One region of the Arthrobacter sp. UYEF20 genome, then DNA from elsewhere that is predicted to be linked to it. Evidence: predicted binding sites of a transcription regulator. Region 1 holds the regulator's gene; the other holds the start of a gene.
What was found. Region 1 encodes LexA, which represses DNA repair genes until DNA is damaged. Its sites were predicted from a motif close to TCGAACANNTGTTCGA; they were not measured.

Region 1 (3,401 bases):
CTCGCTGCCCGCGAAAACCGCGAGGTGGTCTGGTTTTCCCGGAACAGCACCTTCGACCCTGCGCAGGGATACTCCCAGCCGGACGAGAGCGCACCGGCCCTGATCAACGTGGCCCCGCTGAGCGTCGCCGGACGGCTCCGCGAGGGCCTGTTCGCGGACCACACGGTCATCCTGACCTCGGCCACACTCGCCATCGGCTCCGCCTTCGAACCGGCGGCCGGAGGTCTGGGCCTGGTAGGCCCCGGAGCGCCCAGCTGGACCGGAGTCGACGTCGGCTCGCCCTTCGACTACCCCAAGCAGGGCATCCTCTATGTTGCCAAGCACCTGCCCAAGCCCGGCCGCGGCACGTCCCCGGAAGCGCTGGACGAGCTGGAAAAACTGATCCGGGCTTCCGGCGGCGGCGCACTGTGCCTCTTCTCGTCCCGGCGGGCTGCCGAGGACGCCGCCGAGGCGATGCGCCCCCGGCTGGACATGAGCATTTTGTGCCAGGGGGATTCGACCATGACGGCGCTCGTGCGCCAGTTCGCCGATGAACCGGACACCTGCCTCTTCGGCACCATGTCCCTGTGGCAGGGCGTCGACGTCCCGGGGGGCTCCTGCCGGCTCGTCGTCATCGACAGGATTCCGTTCCCGCGGCCGGATGACCCGCTCATGACAGCGCGCTCCCGCGCGGTGGCCCAGGCCGGCGGCAACGGATTCATGAGTGTGTCCGCAACCCACGCCGCGATCCGGCTGGCCCAGGGCGCCGGACGGCTGATCCGCACGACGACGGACAAGGGAGTGGTGGCGGTGCTGGATTCGCGGTTGTCCACGGAACGCTATGGGGGATTCCTCCGGGCAGCGCTGCCGCCGTTCTGGCCGACCACTGATCCGGCAATTGCCATGGCGGCTTTGGAACGGCTCTCCAAGGAGCCGGCGCAGACCGCCAAGTAGGCAGACGGACAGGGAGCCCGAGGAGGCCGCTCTGGCCGGGCTGTGACGTTCCCGCCCGGTTGCCTCGGCCCGCGGCCCTCGGCATCCCCTGAGTTGCGGGGTTTTCCGGCGTCGGAATGCTGTTCCGGTGCAGGCAACTGGGGAGGAACGCTGAGGGCCCCTCCTATGTCCCGGAGGGGGCCCTGCTCGCAGGTCCTAACGCGCTGACCCTAAATGCCCACTAAAGGGAGCGCAGGACCGAGACGACCTTGCCCATAATGACGGCGTGGTCGCCGAGGATTGGCTCGTACTGCGTGTTCTGGGGCAGCAGCCAGGTGTGGCCGTCGCGCTGGCGGAACGTCTTGACCGTGGCCTCGTCGTCCAGCAGCGCGGCAACAATGTCGCCGTTCACGGCGTCGCCCTGCCGGCGCACCACCACCCAGTCGCCGTCACAGATGGCGGCATCGATCATCGAGTCGCCCGCCACCTTCAACATGAAGAGCTCTCCGTGGCCCACCAGCTGGCGCGGCAACGGCATGACGTCTTCCACAACCTGGTCCGCGAGGATCGGGCCGCCAGCCGCGATACGGCCGACGAGGGGGACCATTGCGGTATCCGTAGCGCTGGCCAGTTCCGAGACGGACAGCCCGCCCACGGCGCGCAGGCCGCTGGACTTCTCCACTCCCGAGACCTTCGGGCTGCCCTCGTCGAGGGTCAGCGGCATGAGCACTTCCATGGCGCGCGGCCGCTTGGGATCCCGCCGCAGGTAGCCGAGCTTCTCGAGCTGGGAGAGCTGGTGCGTCACGCTGGAGAGACTCGCCAGACCCACAGTGTCGCCAATCTCGCGCATCGAGGGAGGGTAGCCGTGGTCCGCCACCGAACGCTGGATGGTTTCGAGGATCTTCTTCTGCCGGACGGTCAGGCTCTTGGGAGGCCTGGCTGACTGCGGGCTCCGTTGGGATGCCCTGCCACCGGTGGCTGGTGCTGCCATATTCGCCAATGCCTTTCCATTCCGCCCGGGCTGCCGGGCTGCAGCTACCGGGACCTTCCGGCCTGAATGTCAGACCCCGCTGATCAACTACTGGTGATCGACTGCAGAAGTGGTTGTCCTGTGACTCAAACGTAGGCCAGCCACACAGCTTTTTCAAACATTTGTTCTAGCGAGTCTCGACAATGTTCGTTAATAGGTGCTAAAACTGGACAGGTGACGTTCGAATATGTGTTCGAACTTCCGAGAGTCGGATGTGAGCATGGCAGTTCGATGAGAGCGTTTGTTCGGTTCTATGTTCGAAGGTTAGGCCGGTTGGCGGCAAGTACGTGGAGTACGCCGGCGGCCCAGTATGGTCCAGGAGGGCTCAGTTCATGTCAGCATCAAGCGCGTTTCACGACACTTTCGGCCATGACGCATCCGGCGGGTATGGCCGGTCCGTACCGCGGGTTTCCTTCCGTCCGGCCGCTCCGGCCGGCGGTGCGTCCCGCGCCAGGCAGGCTCCACTGCGGCTGACCAGGCGGGGCCGGTTCGTCTTCTTCGGCGTGCCTTTGATCCTGCTTGCCGCCCTGATCCTTTCATTCAGCGGCTTCCTGAATGCACCTGCCAAGGCCTCCGAGTCTGTTGAGGAGCTGTCACTGACCCCCACCGTCTCCGTCACGGTGCAGCCCGGGGAATCACTGTGGGCCATCGCCGGGACGGTGGCACCGGGGCGCGACCCCCGCGACGTCGTCGCCGACATCGTCCAGCTCAACAACCTCGATGCCGCCCGCGTCCTGCCCGGCCAGACCCTCTTCGTCCCGGCCCAGTAGTCTTCGGGCCCAGTAGTCTGCCGGCCCCGGGAGCGTCGCGTACCAGGCCGCCGCCGAGGCGTCGACGGGCTGGCCTCAGGCGTCACAGTTTCAGGGCCCGCCGCCGTCTCACTTAAACTAGTGAAGTGACTGACCAGTTAGAGCGCCTGAACCGACTTCCCCTCCGGACCAATCTGCGGGGAATGAGCCCCTACGGGGCACCCCAGCTGGACGTCCCCATCCTGCTCAACGTCAACGAGAACACCCACGGTGTGCCGGCGGACGTCCGAGCGGCCATCGCCGCGGCGGTAACAGAGGCAGCGGCCGGCCTGAACCGGTATCCGGACCGCGAGTTCACGGAACTGCGCGAAGCCCTGGCGGAATACCTCGGGCACGGGCTGGGCGCGGAGCACATCTGGGCAGCGAACGGCTCCAACGAGGTGCTCCAGCAGATCCTGCAGGCCTTCGGCGGACCCGGACGCACGGCACTGGGCTTCCCTCCCACGTACTCCATGTACCCCCTGCTCGCCGCCGGGACGGACACGGAATACATCGTGGGGGACCGGGCCGAGGACTACGGGCTGAGTGCGGAGTCGGCGGCGCGCCAGGTCCGCGAACTTGAGCCCAACATCGTGTTCCTGTGCTCCCCGAACAACCCCACCGGCACGGGCCTGGGCCTCGATGTCGTGCAGGCTGTGTACGAAGCCGGT
Region 2 (3,401 bases), on a different contig from region 1:
GACCATGGAGACATGGCTGGATCCGCAGGCCGATGACGCTGCCACCCTCGTGGACCTGGTCCGGGCCGGGGCGCACGACGTCGCGGAGGGCTGGACGATCGACGCCGTGGGCACCGCCGTGGGGAACGTGAAGAATGACTCCCCGGAACTCATCCAGCCAGTGGGAAGCCTGTTCTAGCTAGCGCGCCGCTGGATTGCGCAGGAACGCAGCCCGTAGGGCGTGCCGGAAGGAGCCATCGATCTCCGCGGACTCCCGTGGTGACGGTGGGCGTCAGAGCGTCACCTTGCCGCCGCCGTCGACCGCCCAGCTGGGGTTGAAGGCGACCTCCCAGCGGTAGCCGTCGGGATCGGCGAAATAGCCGGTGTAGCCGCCCCAGGGCTGGGTCTGCGCCGCCGCGACGATGGTGGCCCCCGCAGACTCCGCTTCGGCCATCACCCAGTCGACTTCCGCCGCGCTGCCCAGATTATGGCTCAGCGTGATGCACGGAATGCCGGCAGGGGGATCGGTGGCTGCTTCGGCCTGCATCTGCCCGGCGTCCCAGAGCGAGAGGACCAGGCCGTGGTTGGCCTGGATGAAGAGCACCTCGCCGGGGACTTCCCGCTGGACCGGCCATCCGAGGCCATCAACGTAGAAGCTGCGGGCGGCGTCAACACTGCGGACACCCAGTGAAATTAAGTCGACTCGTGGCTGCATCATTCGATACTGTCATGCACATGTCCACAAATCACGCAGACGACAAGACCGCCAAGGCCGACCGGGAACAGCTCGCCGCCGTGCGGGTGGCTGTTGACGAGGTGGACGAGCAGATTGTGTCCCTGATCGGCCGCCGCGAACGGCTGATCCGGATCGCCGGGACCCTCAAGGCGGACAGCGCCGAGGTGCGTGCGCCCGGGCGGGTGGAGCGGGTGATCGAACACGTCCGCGCCACTGCGAAACAGAAGGACATCGACGTCGACCTCGTCGAAAAGACCTACCAGGCCATGATCGATGCCTTCATCACCCTTGAGCTGGAGGTGTACAAAGCCAGCTCCTAGCAGGGGCTTAGAGGGCCTCGTCTACAGGCACATTGGCCTGGTAGTCCCGGCCGTCGCAATCGCTGAAGGCCGTCATGAGGTGGCCCTTGGGGAGGCCAAGCACCGTCGCGATGGGGAAGTTTCCGGTGATGGTGTTCCCTGAGTGTTCCACGCCCTTGAGGTCGAAGTTCTCTTCCGTGCCGTCATGGTTGAAGTAGTAGAAGGAAACGGCCTCGCCGTTCATGAACTCAATACCCAGCCTGCGCTGATGGGAATAGTCCGGCCCGGCCGCCAGGAGGCCCACCACGTAGGCGCCTTGCCCCGGGATATTTCCGTCTATATCGAACGTCGCCACCAAGGATGGATCCTTGGCGGCGATCTTTACGTGCTTCAGGAGTGCGTTATGGGAGCTCATGGCTCAATCCTGCTACGTGTGCCAGCGTCCGTCCACCCCTGATCTAGGTTTTGTCCCGGGCCGGGCGTAGACTGGAATCATTCGAAGATATATTCGAATGAGGTTTCCCGGGAGGCACTGTGGGTATGTTCAGCGAGTCGGTAGACGTCGCCTGCACACCCTCCGGCGTGCCCCTGAAGCTTGACTGGGCCGGCCGGCACTACACCGTCTGCGCCGAACCGGTCCGCTGGTATGAGCGGCGCCAATGGTGGGCGGAGGAACCGCGGGCCCCGCTGGGGAGCGGCCCCGGGCTGGTGGACCACGAGATCTGGCGGGTCCAGGTGCGCCCGGCCGATCCGTCCCCGGTTGATGGAGCCCAGACGGGGACCCTCACCCTTGACCTGAGCCGGCACGTCGGCAGCGGCCGCTGGCGGCTGCTGAGGATCCATGACGCCCTCCGTCCCCAGAAATCGGCATGAGCTTCACCCATCTCCACGTCTCCACCGCCTTCAGCGCCCACTACGGGGTCTCCTGGCCGGATGAACTGGCCGCCGCCGCCGCGGCCGACGGTGCCACCGCGCTCGCCTGCACTGACCGCGACGGCCTCTACGGGACGGTCAAGCACCTGTTGGCCTGCATGGCTGCCGGACTCGATCCGATTGTCGGGGTTGACCTTGCGGTCCTTGACGACGACGGCGACCTCCGCACCCAGGTGGGCGGACGCGTCGTCGTCCTGGCCCACGGGCACAACAACGGCGCCGGCTACCGGGCGCTCTGCCGGCTGATCTCCGACGCCCACGCCCGCACCACCGGTAAGGCCGGGGGAGCGGTGCCCGTGGCCGTGACCCGGGCGGAGCTCGCCTCCCGGACCATGCATCCGGAGACCCTGCAGCCTGTGCTGACGGTACTGATCGGTCCGGATTCCGACGTCGGCCGGGCGGTGGGCGGGCGGCGCTACCTGCGCCCCCGTACCCTGTTCAAGCGCTGGCTGGATGCCATGCCGCCGGGGACCCTCGCCGCCGAGGTGGTCACGCAGCTCAGCACGCCCGGTGAGCCGCTCAGCACAGCCCACGCTGTGCGGATGCTCAGACTCGCCGCGGAACATGGCGTGCCCGCCGTGCTGAGCAATGCCGTGCGGTACGTCGCCGAGGACGGTGCGGCCACCGCGGATGTGCTGGACTCCGCCCGGACGCTGAAATCCCTGCCCGAACTCTCGGCTGCCCCGCTGCTCCAGCCCAACGGGCAGGGCTGGCTCAAGTCATCGGCGCAGATGCTGCAGCTGGGCAAAGAGATCATGCATGCCGCCGGGTACGGCACCGCGGACCTGAAACGGCTGATGGCCCAGACAGAGGCGCTCGCGGACCGCTGCCGGGTGGACCCGGTCACGGACATGGGATGGAAACAGCCCGTGGTCCCCGAAGCCTCCGTGATCGGAATCGCCGGGGATCCCCTCGTGGAGCTCAGCCAGCGTTGCGAGGCAGGCATCAGCCGCCGCTTCCCCGGGATCGCCGGGAAACCCGCCGAGGAGCTGCGCGCCAGGCTGGGGCATGAGCTGCGGATCATCGACAGCCTGGGCTTCGCCGCCTACTTCCTGACCGTCGCCGAAGTCTCGCGGATGATCCTGGACATGGGCGTCCGTGCCGCCGCCCGCGGCTCGGGCGCGTCCAGCCTGGTCAATTACCTGATCGACGTCAGCCAGGTGAACCCCCTTGAGCACGACCTCATCTTCGAACGCTTCCTCTCCCGTGACCGCGCCACCTTGCCGGACATCGACATCGACGTCGAAAGCGCCGAACGGCACAACGTCTACCGGAAAATCTTTGAGCGCTTCGGGTCCGAACGCGTCACGCTGATGAGCATGCAGAACGGCTACCGCGCTCGCGGTGCCGTGCGGGACGCCGGGCTGGCGCTGGGCATGGACGACGGCGAGATCGGGGACATCGCCAAGCAGCTGTGGCGGTTCTCGGCCCGGAACTTCCGGGAAGCCCTCGTG

Region 2: ABIB26_RS07440 (DUF6504 family protein) is a predicted target of LexA. The motif match lies at 1,511-1,526, and genes of this name have one in related genera.

Annotation. Positions count from the first base shown of each region.
Region 1 covers NZ_JBEPNP010000013.1:5,553-8,953, reverse strand. The annotation lists gene ABIB26_RS14780 (ATP-dependent DNA helicase) at 1-933, shown strand, start outside; gene lexA (transcriptional repressor LexA) at 1,154-1,903, opposite strand; gene ABIB26_RS14770 (LysM peptidoglycan-binding domain-containing protein) at 2,275-2,712, shown strand; gene ABIB26_RS14765 (histidinol-phosphate transaminase) at 2,838-3,401, shown strand, end outside.
Region 2 covers NZ_JBEPNP010000005.1:14,452-17,852, forward strand. The annotation lists gene ABIB26_RS07420 (SOS response-associated peptidase) at 1-178, shown strand, start outside; gene ABIB26_RS07425 (VOC family protein) at 272-694, opposite strand; gene ABIB26_RS07430 (chorismate mutase) at 709-1,035, shown strand; gene ABIB26_RS07435 (hypothetical protein) at 1,043-1,429, opposite strand; gene ABIB26_RS07440 (DUF6504 family protein) at 1,549-1,887, shown strand; gene ABIB26_RS07445 (DNA polymerase III subunit alpha) at 1,884-3,401, shown strand, end outside.